One region of the Mesorhizobium sp. B2-4-6 genome, then DNA from elsewhere that is predicted to be linked to it. Evidence: riboswitches for the same ligand, from Rfam matches in the RefSeq annotation. Region 1 holds a riboswitch; the other holds the start of a gene.

Region 1 (7,115 bases):
TTTCCAGGTCCGCCGAGGAGGCCGTCGACAAGGCCGACTGCGTCGTCACCGACAGCTGGGTCTCGATGGGCCAAGAGCATCGCGCCCGCGGCCACAACGTCTTCCTGCCCTATCAGGTCAATGCGGCGCTGATGGCAAAGGCCAGGCCCGATGCTTTGTTCATGCACTGCCTGCCGGCGCATCGCGGCGAGGAGGTCACCGACGAGGTGATCGACGGGCCGCATTCGGTGGTCTTCGACGAGGCCGAGAACCGGCTGCACGCCCAGAAGGCGGTGCTGGCCTGGTGCCTGGGCGCTTGAGAAGGGCCGAGCTGACCGCTTCCGGCCCGATCGGGCTCAACTTGATCTGGGGATATGTGATGCCTATTTGCGGGCCATCACGTAAATTGAACGCGCTTCGACGCATGCGGCTCACCGGGCGGCATGGCTGCGCCCCGGAGTATTGTCATGTTGGAAACCCAGATCTTGGCTGAACATAAACCCCAACTCGGTGAATTCGGCTTCGCCGGCGACGATCACGTCGTGCCTTACGAGGTCGCGCCGCTCGATGTGCGCGGCCGCACCGTGCAGCTCGGGCCGATGCTCGACGCTATTCTGAGCCGCCACAATTATCCCGAGCCGGTCGCCCGCCTGCTGGCGGAAGCCTGCGTGCTCACCGTGCTGCTGGGCACGTCGCTGAAATTCGAAGGCAAGTTCATCCTGCAGACCCGCACCGACGGTCCGGTCGACATGCTGGTGGCTGATTTCACCACGCCGCATGCGTTGCGCGCCTACGCGCGCTTCGATGCCGACCGGCTGCAGGCGCTGACCGCCGCCGGCGAGACCTCGCAGCAGACGCTGCTTGGCGACGGCGTCTTGGCCTTGACCATCGACCAGGGCGCGCATACGCAGCGCTACCAGGGCATCGTCCAGCTCGACGGCACCTCGCTGGAGGATGCCGCGCGCACCTATTTCCGGCAGTCGGAGCAGATCCCGACCGAGATCAAGATGTCGGTCGCCAAGCTGGTCACGCCCGGCCCGGCCGGCGCGCGCGAGCAGTGGCGCGCCGGCGGCATCCTGGCGCAATTCCTGCCGCAATCGCCGGAGCGCATGCGCGTCCCCGATATTTCCGGTGGCGACGGCGATCCGCGTGACGTCGCGGACCACCCGGCCGACAATTCCTGGCAGGAGTTGCTGGCGCTGCTCGGCACGATCGAGCCGACCGAGTTGATCGACCCGACGGTGGGCGCCGAGCGGTTGCTCTATCGGCTGTTCCACGAACACGGCGTGCGCGTCTTCCGCGGCGTGCCTGTCGCCGACCAGTGCTCCTGCTCGCGCGACAAGATCCGCGGCATTCTCGAAGGCTTTTCGGCCGAGGAGATCAAGGACTCGACCGAAGACGGCGGCATCCATGTCGCCTGCGAGTTCTGCTCGACGCAATACGACTTCGACCCCGCCGAATTCGTGAAGTAGGAACCTTTCCTTCTCCCCGTTTCACGGGGAGAAGGTGTCACGAAATGACGGATGAGGGGCGGCGCCAACCTCGAAGAAGATTACGCCGGCACCTCAAGGCTTTCGTCGAGCTCGAAGGCAATCTCGAGAAGTCGGCGCTGTCCCTCATTGCCCTGCCGGGCATTTCTCCTCGTGAACGGGGAGAAAGACGCTGTCGCTTAATTCACCGTGCGCCTTGTCCCCGGCATATCGAGCGAGAAAGCCGGAATGGCGATATCGAACGTCTCGCCGCGGCCGTTGCGCATCGTGTAATGGCCGACCATGATGCCCGACGGCGTCGAGAGCGGGCAGCCCGAGGTGTACTGGTAGCTGTCGCCGGGATTGAGTTCCGGCTGGTCGCCGACGACGCCAGCGCCGCGCACCTCCTCGACCCGGCCCCGACCATCGGTGATGTGCCAGTAGCGCGACACAAGCTGCACGAACTCGTCGGAGCGGTTGTCGATCGTCACCTGATAGCCCCAGACATAGCGGTTCTCGGATGGATCGGAGCGGTCCTCCAGAAAGAAGGGCCTGACCAGCACTTCGATGTTGCGCGTCACTGCGCGATACATGGGCCACTCCGGTTGCCGCTGCGGAATATATGTCACGCTCCGCTCTTGTTAGACGTAGCGCCGACCATCCTGCCAGCCTTGTAAGCGCAGGTGCCGAAAAACAATGTCATTTAAGTGACACATGACAATGTTGGTGTGCACAAACCGTGCCGGGCGACTCGGACGCTGTGTAACTGATGAAACGGCCGCGTGCGGCCCAGGGCAATTCCAGGAAAAGTGTGAGCGGTTTTCCGTCCGGAATTGCGTAAAAACAGGGAGATAGAGTGGTTCGCCGCTTCCGTGAAACGGTGAAACTCTCTATCAGGAGTGACCAGATCTCGATGGAACTGACTCTCGCAGCCGGCCTGGCTTCGTCAGCCCTTCTTTTCTCCAATCTCGCCAGCATCCTGCTCGCCTCGTCGCGGCTGAAGCGGCGGCATATCATTGCGCCGCCGGCCGCCGCGCAGCCGGTCTCGATCATCGTTCCGTCGCGCGGCGTCGAGCCGTTCACGCAGGAGACCTTGCAGCGCGCCTTCTCGCTCGATTGGCCGCGCTACGAGCTGATCTTCTGCGTCGCGCATGCCGAAGACCCGGTGGTCAAGCTGATCGATGCCGCGATCGCGCGCTATCCGAAGGTGCCGGCGCGGCTCCTGATCGGTGACGACCGCGTCAGCGCCAATCCCAAGCTCAACAACTGCATAAAGGGCTGGCAGGCTGCGCGGCACGATTGGGTGGTCCTCGCCGATTCCAACGTGCTGATGCCGAGGGACTATGTCCAGCACCTGATGGCGGCATGGCGCCCGGATACCGGCCTCGTCTGCTCGACGCCGGTCGGCTCGCGGCCGGACAGGTTTTGGGCCGAAGTCGAATGCGCTTTCCTCAACACGCTGCAGGCGCGCTGGCAGTATGCCGGCGAGGCGCTTGGGCTCGGCTTCGCCCAAGGCAAGAGCATGCTGTGGAACAAGCCGATGCTCGATGCCAATGGCGGTATCCAGGCTTTGGCCGCCGAGATCGCCGAGGACGCGGCCGCCACCAAGCTGGTCAACAGCCTGGGCCTGCGCGTCAATCTCGTCGCTTCGCCTTTCGAGCAGCCGCTCGGCCAGCGCCGGCTCGCCGAGATATGGTCACGCCAGGCGCGCTGGGCGCGGCTGCGCCGCGTCACCTTCCCGCTGTTCTTCGCGCCGGAGATCCTGACCGGCGCCGCGATGCCGCTGCTTCTCGCGCTGATTTCGGCCGCAACGGCCGGCGTCAGCCTGCCGACCACGGCGCTCTGCGTGCTCGCGGCCGCCTATCTGCCGGAATGCCTGCTTGCCTGGGCAAAAGGCTGGTACCTGTCGCCGCGCAGCGTCACCGCGATGCTCACGCGCGACGCGATGCTTCCGGCCATCTGGGTGCGCGCCTGGTTCGGCGGCGCCGTCGAATGGCGCGGCAATGCCATGACCATCCGCACCAAGGCGATGACCGAACTGGAGGAGCTTGCCTGAAGTCCTGTGTAGCGACGGTCGCCGCTACAGGTCTTATTTGGCCGCCTTCAGCGCCTGCTCGATGTCCTCCAGCAGATCGTCGGCGTCCTCCAGGCCGACGGAGAGCCTGAGCGTGCCCGGCCCGATGCCGAGTTCGGCCCGCGCGTCGTCGCTCAGGTTCTTGTGCGTGGTCGTCGCCGGATGGGTGATCAGGCTCTTGGCGTCGCCGAGATTGTTCGAGATCAGCACGATGTCGAGCGCGTTCTGCAAGGCGAAGGCCGCCTGCTTGCCGCCCTTGACGTCGAGGCAGATCAGCGTCGAGCCACCCGACATCTGCTTCTTGACGATATCGGCCTGCGGGTGGTCGGCCCGGCCCGGATAGATGACGCGGGCGATCTCCGATCGGCCGGCGAGGAAATCCGCGATCTTGCCGGCGCTCTCGGTCTGCTGGCGCACGCGCAGCGGCAGCGTCTCCAGGCCTTTCAACAGCGTCCAGGCGTTGAAGGGCGACAGGCTGGGGCCGGTGTGGCGGAAATAGTCGTGCAGGTTCTCGTCGATCCATTTCTTGTCGGACAGGATGACGCCGCCAAGGCAACGGCCCTGGCCGTCTATGTGCTTGGTCGCCGAATAGACGACAATATGGGCGCCGAGCTGCAGCGGCTTCTGCTGCAGCGGCGTGGCGAAGACATTGTCGACGATCACGCGCGCGCCGATCGAATTGGCGAGCTTGGCAACCGCGGCGATGTCGACCACTTCCAGCGTCGGATTGGTCGGGCTTTCGAGGAAAAACAGCTTGGTGTTCGGCCTTATCGCCTTTTCCCAATTGGCGATGTCGGTGCCGTCGACCAGCGTCGCCTGGATGCCGTAGCGCGGCGCCAGCGTCTCGACCACCCAGCGACAGGAGCCGAACAGGGCGCGCGCCGCAACGATATGGTCGCCGGCCTTGGCGCTGCACAGCAACGCGGCTGAGACGGCCGCCATGCCGGAAGCGGTAGCGCGGGCATCCTCGGCGCCTTCGAGCGCGCACATGCGCTTTTCGAACATGTCGACCGTCGGGTTGGCGTAGCGCGAATAGATGAAACCGGGCTCCTCGCCCTTGAAGCGGGCTTCCGCGGCTTGCGCCGTCTCGTAGACATAGCCCTGGGTGAGGTACATCGCCTCGGATGTCTCGCCGAAGCCGGAACGCAGCGTTCCGGCATGCACGAGTGCCGTCTGAGGTTTCCAGTTGCGCTTCTTGGTGCTCATAGCCCTGCTTCCAGACACAAAAAAACCGGCCGCGAAGTCGCAACCGGTCCATATAGCCTTGCGGCTCGACGGTCCTTTAGCGACTTGTTTAACGTGGCTGCAAGCCGACCGGCCAAATCACCACGGGATAACGACCCTTTAGACCCGCGCCGCGCTTGCGTCAATTGCCGGCTTCATTAAGAGGTTTGTACCAGCAGAGCGGAGTAAGACTTTGCGGCAGACAGGCATTCTTCCCGACCAGGATATTTCCGCGCTGTTCCAGTCCGGCGCGCTGAAGTCGCCGCGCGCGCTGGACACCAACCAGATCCAGCCGGCCAGCCTTGACCTGAGGCTCGGCGACACGGCCTTCCGCGTGCGCGCCTCCTTCCTGCCCGGCCCCGATCATCGGGTAGCCGACAAGCTCGAGCGGCTGAAGTTGCATGAATTCAGCCTCGCCGAGGGCGCGGTGCTGGAGACGGGTTGCGTCTACATCGTGCCGCTGCTCGAAAGCCTGGCGCTGCCCTCGAATGTGTCCGCTTCCGCCAATCCCAAGAGCTCGACCGGGCGGCTCGACATCTTCACCCGGGTGATGACCGATCGCGGCCACGAGTTCGACAAGATCGCCGCCGGCTATCACGGGCCGCTCTATCTCGAAGTCAGCCCGCGCACCTTCCCGATCGTCGTGCGGGCCGGCTCGCGGTTGTCGCAGATCCGTTTTCGCACCGGCAACGCGGTGCTGTCGGAGAGCGAGCTGCGCGACCTTCACCGCGCCGAGATGCTGGTCGCCACCGAGCCGCCCAATATTTCAGGCGGCGGCATCGCGCTCTCCATCGACCTCGACGGCGACAAGGACGGCCTTGTCGGCTACCGCGGCAAGCACCACACCGGCCTCGTCGATGTCGACAAGCGCGCCGCGCAGGATGTCGTCGATTTCTGGGAGCCGATCTACAAGAGCGGCGCCGGCGAACTCGTGCTCGACCCCGACGAATTCTACATACTGGTCAGCCGCGAAGCCGTGCATGTGCCGCCGCTCTATGCCGCCGAGATGACGCCTTTCGATCCGCTGGTCGGTGAATTCCGCGTCCACTATGCCGGCTTCTTCGACCCGGGCTTCGGCCACTCCGCCGCCGGCGGCAGCGGCAGCCGGGCGGTGCTGGAAGTGCGCAGCCACGAAGTGCCGTTCATCCTCGATCACGGCCAGATCGTCGGCCGCCTCATCTACGAGCACATGCTGCAGCGGCCGCAGGCGCTTTACGGCAGCGACCTCGGCTCGAACTACCAGGCGCAGGGCCTGAAGCTCTCCAAGCATTTTCGCGCCGCGCGCTAGTCTAAGGTCTGAGCTGCTGATCTCCCCTTGGGGGAGATCACGCTCTCACAACGCCTTCACCGCCACCTTGACCGGCTTTTCGATCTCCAGCGGATTGCGCAGCGGCAGGCCGAAATCCGGCGCCTCGATCTCGAACATATCGCCGGCCTCGGTCCTGATGCCGTCGGCAAACGACAGCGTCGCCGTGCCGAACATGTGCACATGCACGTCGCCCGGCTGGCGGAAGGCCGAATATTTGAAATGGTGATGCTCGAGATTGGCGATGGTGTGCGACATGTTCGCTTCGCCCGACAGGAACGGCTTCTCCCAAAGCAGCTTGCCGTCGCGCCAGATGCGCGATGCGCCGCGGATGTCGGCCGGCAGGTCGCCGATCAGGATCTCGGGGCCGAACGAGGCGTTGCGCAGCTTGGAATGGGCAAGGAACAGGTAGTTCACCCGCTCCGTCACGTGGTCGGAAAACTCGTTCGACAGCGTGAAGCCGACGCGGAACGGCGCGCCGTCATCGCCGATGACATAGATGCCTGCGATCTCCGGCTCCTCGCCGCCGTCCTGCGCGAAAGCCGGCGACATCAGGGGCGCGCCGGGGGCCACCGCCATCGTGCCGTTGCCTTTGTAGAACCATTCCGGCTGCACGCCGACCTGTCCCTTGGCCGGCTTGCCGCCTTCCAGCCCCATGCGGAACATCTTCATGGAATCGGTGAGGTCCTCCTCGCCGCCCTCGCTGAGCTTCTTGTGCATGGAATCGCGCGTCGCCGCGGAGCCGAGATGCGTCAGGCCCGTGCCGGTGAGATGCAGATGCGCGGGATCGGGGTGGTTGATCGGCGAGACCAGCCTGCCCCTCTTGTAGGCGGCATCGAGATCGACCGTCTCGCCATAGCCCTTGCGCTCGATCAGCGCTTCGAGCCCGGTGCCAGTGCGCGCGGCCTCCATCGCCAGCGAATAGACGCTGCGCGCGCCGTTGATGATCCTGGTCTTGCCGCCGCCGTTGCGGGCGACGACGCGGATCGTCTCGGCGTCGTCGAGGATCTGGGAGATCAGCATGTTGAAATCCTCTCTCATTTTTGCCGGCCGCCCGCGGGCA
Region 2 (7,115 bases), on a different contig from region 1:
CCGCTAGTCGATTCCTGCATCGACCGGGTGCTCTTGGTGCATTCGCTCGAACATGCCGAAAACCCACGCGAGACGCTGAACGAGATTTGGCGCGTGCTGTCGCCGGCGGGCAGTGTCGTCATTGTCGTGCCCAATCGGCGCGGCGTCTGGGCGCGGTTCGAGCACACGCCCTTCGGCAATGGCCGGCCGTTCTCGCGCGGCCAGTTGACCGAGTTGCTGCGCGAGGCGAATTTCACCCCGGCGACGTGGAGCGACGCGCTGTTCTTCCCGCCGTCGCCGCGGCGTTTCATGATGCGGTTCCACAATGTGCTGGAGAGAGTCGGCCGGCGGTTCTGGCCGATCTTTTCCGGCGTCATCGTCGTCGAGGCACAGAAGCGGCTCTACCAGGGCGTGCCGGTCGCGCAGCGCGCCTCTCGCCGTGTGTTCGTGCCGGTGTTCTCGCCACAGGGCGCAACGCGGCTTGGCCGGCATGCGGCTGACGCCGCGCCTGGCCAAGTGACGCGTTCGTGATCGCGACCGCGCCTTGCATCGCGCGGCGATCGTCACCCTATCTGAGGCATGCTCGATCTGAGGAATGCCCGCTTGGCGCGGTGTTCGTGCCCGCCGCGGAAACCAGGAATATCCTTCATGGACAACCAGACCGATAAAAAGCCAGGCTCAAAAAAGGCCGCCGTCTCGGTCGAGGCGAGCAGCCTCGCCGACCAGGTGGCGACGATCAAGCTGGGGTTGAAGGCCTCGCCGGTGCGCAGGCAACTTGCCTGGGTCTCCATCGGCATTGTCGCGGTCATCGTCGCAACCTCGATCGGACAGGTTCTGCTCAACCGCTGGAACCAGCCTTTCTACGATGCGCTAGCCCGGCGCGACATGGCTGCTTTCCTGCACCAGTTGCTCATCTTTGCGATGATCGCCGGCGGGCTTCTGGTGCTCAATATCGGCCAGACCTGGCTCAACCAGATGATCCGTTTGAGGCTGCGCGAGGCGCTGACGCTGGACCTGATCGATCAATGGATGCGTCCGGCGCGGGCCTTCCGGCTGGCCAATGCCGGCGCCATTGGCGTCAATCCCGACCAGCGCATGCAGCAGGATGCCGCTCATTTGTCGGACCTGTCGACAGATCTCGGCGTCGGCCTGCTGCAGTCGTTCATCCTGCTCGTCTCCTTCGTCGGCGTGCTGTGGCAGCTGTCTTCCGGCTTCGTGTTCCACGTCGGCGGCTATTCGCTGGCGATACCGGGCTACATGGTCTGGGCCGCATTCCTCTATGCCGGCATCGCCTCGTGGCTGAGCTGGCTGGTCGGGCGTCCGCTGATCAGCCTCAACAGCGAGCGCTACACCCGCGAAGCGGAGCTGCGCTCCTCCATGGTGCGGATCAACGAGAATGTCGACGCGATCGCGCTCTATCATGGCGAGCCCGATGCCCGGCGCCGGCTCGAGCTCGACCTCGGCACGGTGCTGGGCGCCATGCGGCGCATCTTCACCGCCCAGATCAACCTGTCCTGGGTGACCGATACCTATGGCTGGATAACGGTGGTGGCGCCTATCCTGGTGGCTTCGCCGGTCTATTTCTCGGGCGATATCAGCTTCGGCGGGCTGATGATGGCGGTCGGCGCCTTCAACCAGGTTCACTCGTCCCTGCGCTGGTTCATCAACAACATCGGCAGTATCGCCGACTGGCGCGCCACGTTGATGCGCGTGGCCGATTTCCGCATCGCGCTCACCGAAACCGACGCGCTGCATGACACGGAAAAACGCATCCGGTTCGGCGAAAACGCCAATGGCAGCCTGACCTTCGACACGCTTGAGGTGGCTTCGCCGGAAGGCTGCACCAAGCTTGCCCAGACGGATGTCGAAATCCACTCCGGCGAGCGCGTCATGATCACCGGCGAGCCGGGGGCCGGCAAGACATTGTTCTTCCGCGCCATTGCCGGCCTGTGGCCATGGGGGAGCGGCCGGATCGGCTTGCCGGCCGGGGAGCCCCCCATCTTCGTGCCGCGCGTGCCCTATTTTCCGGCCGGCACGTTGCGCGAGGTGCTCGATCATCCGAACGGCGAGGCCCCGGCCAGCGATACCGAAATTTCGGCGGTGCTTGCCGAGGTTGGCCTCGAACGGCTGTCATCCTCGCTCGACCGCAGCGGGCGTTGGGAGCGTGAGTTGGGCGACGACGAACAACGGGCGCTGGCTTTCGCCAGGCTCGCCTTGCGCAAGCCGAAATGGGTAATCATCGACGAGGCGCTCGATGCGTTCGACGGGCCGACGTTGCGGCGGGTTCTGGCTATGCTTCAGAAGCGCCTGCCCGAAACCGCGATCGTCAATATCGGACGTGGTCAGCACAACAATCAGTTTTTTCCGCGCTCGCTGAACATCGTCAAGGATACCGGCGCGCCGGCGCTGAAACCCGCGCGAGTCAGGGCAGGGGCGATCGAACCGCCGCCTCCGGTGGCTCGCCGCAAGAAGGAATCCACTGAAGCATAGGGCGTTTCACCGTTTCGCGGAAAACGGCTCTATCTCTTTGTTTTCACGCAGTTCCTGACGGAAAAATGTGCAGCGGTTTTCGTCGGCGTCGTGTCAAGGAGGCAATCAGACCGCCCGGGCGCCATATTTGGCGCGGAACTCGTCGTAGCAGTCGCGCCGCCAGCGGCGGCCGACGACATAGCCGCGCAAGAGTTCGGCGGGCGAGTAGCCGAGCGACTTGGACGACCGGTTGGCGTGATAGCCCGAAAACGCCTGCGGCAACCTGCCCTTGAGGATATCGGCGATGATCTGGCGCGCGATCATGTAAGGCGGAACGTCGGGATAGCGGTCGGCGATATAAGGATGCTTGTCGATCAGACTGGCGTAGGCCTCGACATAGCCGTCGCGGCGGCCGGAGATCGAATTCTCCGAATTGTACTTCTTCCAGTCGATGTCCTCGGACAGCAAGGCGCCGCTGCGCTGGGCAAAGCGCAGCAGCAATTCGCGATCCTGCATGCGCGTGATGTCGCTGTCATAGCCGCCGATCGCGAGCAGCGACTCGTGCCTTGCGGTGATCGCCGAGCCGGCAATGAAGATGGTCTGCGAGACCAGGGCACGCTGCAGCGTGCCCTTGTCGAGGAAAGCGTCGCGATTGATGCATTTGGTGCTGCGGCTGCCTTTCAGCGACAAGAACGAGCTGATGAGGACTTCGAGCGAGGGATTCTGGTCGAAGCGCGCCAGCGTCCGCTCCAGCCGATCCGGCAGATAGACGTCGTCCGAATCGAGGAAGGTCACGACCGGTGCCCGCGCGCGCTCAATGCCCGCATTTCGCGCGGCATTCGCGCCGCGCCATTTGGCGCCGACATAGATCAGCCTCGGGTCGCGGATTTGGGCCAGCGCGGCGGCCGTCCCGTCGGTCGAACCGTCGTCGACCACGATGTGCTCGAAGCGGGTAAGTGTCTGGGCGAGAACACTTTCCACCGCGCGCACAACCTGACTGCGCCGGTTGTGGGTCGGCGTGATCACTGAGATCAGCGGAACCGTGTCGGTCGGCATCTGATTTCCGCTATGTCCGGGCATTGAAGTCGCTGATTGAATTTGCCGCCGCTCGCTCTGCATGCCCGTCCCAGGATATATGTGTTGAAGCTACAGAAAACGGCCGCCGCTGTCACGTCGATGTGTCTTGACGGAGGCCTGTTTTTTGCCCGTCGCGGTTTAAAGGCAACACTGTTCGCTGCGATCTTGATTGACGGCGTTGAGCATCCGCAGCCGGTAAGCAGCGTCAGCCCCGCCTCAACAAAAACACCGCCTGCTGGCCGAAGAAATTCCAGAACCACCAGGGCATTGACAGGCCGATCTTCTGGCCGTTGGCGTCGAGCGCGGTTGCTCTCTCGACGGTCGCACCGAGTTCCTCGCACAGGTTGACGAAGTCGCGGATGGTGCAGAAGTGGATGTTGGGCGTGTCGTACCAGGAGTAGGGCAGGTCCTTGGTGACCGGCATCCTGCCCTTGATCAGCAGCGAAAAGCGCACGCGCCAGTGGCCGAAATTGGGGAAGGAGACGATGGCCCGGTTGCCGATCCGAAGCAGCTCGTCGAGCACGACCTTCGGGTTGCGCGTCGCCTGCAGCGTCTGCGACAGCACGACGAAGTCGAAGCCCTTGTCGGCGTAGAATTTCAGATCCGTGTCCGCGTCGCCCTGGATAACCGATAGCCCGCGCGCCACGCATTCATTGACGCCGCGCTGCGACAGTTCCAGCCCGCGGCCGTCGACCTGCTTGGTATCCTGCAGGAGCTCCAGAAGCACGCCGTCGCCCGAGCCGACATCGAGGACGCGCGAATTGGCCGGGATGAGATCGGTGACGACCTCGAGGTCGACACGCTGGGCGCGATTGACGCTCATGGCCTTGCCTCCTGCATGACGCGCGATCGCGCTCCGAAAAGTCCGCAACTTTCTGCGTTCGCTGACCTTCGGTTCGGGGTCACAGGCTGAGCCCCCTGGCGCGGGCGGCAGAGGCGATGAAGCCGTTGATGGCCGCGAACAGCTCCGGCTCGTCGAGCAGGAAGGCGTCGTGGCCGCGATCGGTCTCGATCTCGACGAAGGAGACGGAAGCGCCCGCCGCGTTCAAGGCATGCACGATCGACCGGCTCTCCTCGGTCGGGAACAGCCAGTCGCTGGTGAAGGAGACCAGGCAAAAGCGCGTCTTGGTGCCGGCGAAGGCGTCGGCGAGGCGCCCGCCGTGATCGGCGGCAAGGTCGAAATAGTCCATCGCGCGGGTCAGATAGAGGTAGGAGTTGGCGTCGAAGCGGTCGACGAAGGTCATGCCCTGGTGGCGTAGATAGCTTTCGATCTGGAAATCGGCGTCGAAGCCGAAGGTCAGCGCCTCGCGGTCCTGCAGATTGCGGCCGAACTTGCGGTGGAGCGCTGCTTCCGAAAGGTAGGTGATGTGAGCGGCCATGCGCGCGACGGCAAGCCCCTTTTCCGGCCGCTTGCCGAAATCGAGATATTTGCCGCCGTGCCACTCCGGATCGGCCATGACGGCCTGTCGGCCGACTTCATGGAACGCGATGTTCTGCGAGGAATGGCGGGCGCCGCTGGCGATCGGCAGGGCGCAGAACACACGCTCGGAATGGCTCGCCGCCCATTCCAGAACCTGCATGCCGCCCATCGAGCCGCCAAGCACGCAAAACAGCTTTTCGATGCCGAAATGATCGACCAGCATCGCCTGCGCGCGCACCATGTCGCGGATGGTGATGATCGGCAGGTCGAGCCCGTAAGGCTTGCCGGTGGCAGGGTTGGTCGAGGCCGGGCCGGTCGAGCCGAGGCAGCCGCCGATGACGTTTGCGCAGATGACGAAGAAGCGGTTGGTGTCGATGATCTTGCCTGGGCCGATCAGCACTTCCCACCAGCCCGGCTTGCCGGTCACCGGATTGGTGTTGGCGACGTGCTGGTCGCCCGTCAGCGCGTGGCAGACGAGGATGGCGTTGGAGCGCGCGTCGTTGAGCGTGCCGTAGGTCTGGTAGGCGATCTGGAAAGGCGAAAGGATGGTGCCGGCGTCGAGCTTCAGCGGCTTGTCGGGGCCGAACTGCAGCACCGGGCTCGACGGATGGTCGGCCTCGTCCTTGGTCCTTGCAACGCGCTGAGCGGCCATGTCCATCCTCATCCTGTCCCGCATCGGTCTCGTCCCGACGCGGTGTCCGGCCGGCAGCGGACAACAAAAAACCGGCATTGCCGTCGCAAAGCCGGTTACAGGTTGCAAACGGCCCTTTAGCGAGTTGTTTAACGTGGCTGCAAGCCGACCGGCCAAATCACCACGGAAGTCTGGCAGTTCTTCTAGGACCAGTGCCGCTCTTCGTCAACGGGTAGCCTCCTCGCGGCGCTCCAGTCGGTTCACAGCACCCAAGCAGGCCATTTCCTGCCAAGCCAACACATGGCCTGCCTATCCTGCCGCAGTTTCTTTCCGGAAAGCCGTGTGACGCCTTCGCGGAATCTGTTCAGCGCTTCGACGCAACACCCAGTTCGCTGCGCCGCCAGGCCGAAGGCGAAATGCCAACGGATCGCCGGAATTCGCGGCCGAAATGATAGACGTCGCAAAAGCCGCACGTCTCGGCAATCTCCGCGATCGGCTGGTCGTCCTGCACGAGCAGCGACTGCGCGTGCATCAACCGCTCGCGCATCAGCCACTGGTGCGGGCTGGTGCGAAGATAGCGCTGAAACATCCGCCGGGTCTGCGACGGCCCGAGCCCGGTGACGGCTGACAGGGCCGACGCGTTCCACGCAAAGCCGAGCGCTCCGCGCATCGCTTCGATACCGGAAGCGAGCGGTTTCGGCAGGTCGTCACTATCGGGGCCCGCCAACGCGCGATCGATCAGGAGCAGGAATTCGGCAACCAATTGCGAAAGGCGCAGGTCAAGGCTGGCGTCGCGGCGGCGCAGCGCGGCAAACAGGCGCTCGAACCATGGGACCGGAGTCGCTCCCTCGGCGAAGCTGGCGCGCGGCGTGCCCTCTCCGAACAGCTTGCGCCGCAGGATGGCGGGCTCCGGCCCGTCCAGCCTGAACCAAAGTACCGTCCAAGGATCCCGGGGATCAGCGGAATGGACGTGCGGCGCCTCGTTCGCCATCCAGACCAGTTGACCAGCACCGACATCTATCCTTTGCCCAAGCGTTTCGACATAGCCGGCGCCCGCAAGGCAATAGAGGATGTCCTGTCCCGCATAGATGGCGCGTTCTATCCGGTAATCCGGCCCGGCGGCGACTTTTCCGGCGCGCAGCACGCTGAATGCGGCGCGGGTCCAGGCCGGGGCTGGCACATAGTGGAAACTCTCAATTACGGACGTTCTTTTTTGCATGCGCGTTTTATACAAAAAATACGTTCCCTTTGTCCATTTTGTTCCCCGGCGGAGGGGCTAAATTCTCCTCAAGAGCCTGGGAATTCCGGCCGGAAGCCGATCGGGACCGGGCCTTCAAAAAGGTTCAGGGGCGCCCGTGCCGCATCGCGGGACGCCTTGGGATTCTAGGGAGAATACCGATGCTTGCCATGACCAGACATGAAGCCGAGCTTTACGCGCGCGACGGCTACATCATTCGCCGTGGCCTGCTGGGCGCCGGCGAAGTCGCCAACTTCCGCGACCACGCCCGCAAGCAGCTCGAGGAGGAGCAGAGCAAGGGC

What was found. A riboswitch is a leader RNA that binds a small molecule or an ion and turns the genes downstream of it on or off. The one in region 1 is predicted to bind S-adenosylmethionine.
Region 2: another riboswitch for S-adenosylmethionine. It lies ahead of FJ957_RS23165 (homoserine O-acetyltransferase); the one in region 1 lies ahead of FJ957_RS18945 (O-succinylhomoserine sulfhydrylase).

Annotation. Positions count from the first base shown of each region.
Region 1 covers NZ_VFVI01000007.1:153,027-160,141, forward strand. Annotated here, with positions in the region: gene argF (ornithine carbamoyltransferase) at 1-299, shown strand, start outside; gene FJ957_RS18930 (Hsp33 family molecular chaperone) at 423-1,451, shown strand; gene apaG (Co2+/Mg2+ efflux protein ApaG) at 1,649-2,041, opposite strand; gene FJ957_RS18940 (ceramide glucosyltransferase) at 2,362-3,504, shown strand; gene FJ957_RS18945 (O-succinylhomoserine sulfhydrylase) at 3,538-4,728, opposite strand; SAM riboswitch at 4,785-4,862, opposite strand; gene FJ957_RS18950 (2'-deoxycytidine 5'-triphosphate deaminase) at 4,940-6,034, shown strand; gene araD1 (AraD1 family protein) at 6,080-7,075, opposite strand.
Region 2 covers NZ_VFVI01000010.1:131,686-138,800, forward strand. Annotated here, with positions in the region: gene FJ957_RS23145 (methyltransferase domain-containing protein) at 1-510, shown strand, start outside; gene FJ957_RS23150 (ABC transporter ATP-binding protein/permease) at 628-2,469, shown strand; gene FJ957_RS23155 (glycosyltransferase family A protein) at 2,575-3,504, opposite strand; gene metW (methionine biosynthesis protein MetW) at 3,731-4,348, opposite strand; gene FJ957_RS23165 (homoserine O-acetyltransferase) at 4,428-5,597, opposite strand; SAM riboswitch at 5,694-5,771, opposite strand; gene FJ957_RS23170 (AraC family transcriptional regulator) at 5,941-6,795, opposite strand; gene FJ957_RS23175 (phytanoyl-CoA dioxygenase family protein) at 6,984-7,115, shown strand, end outside.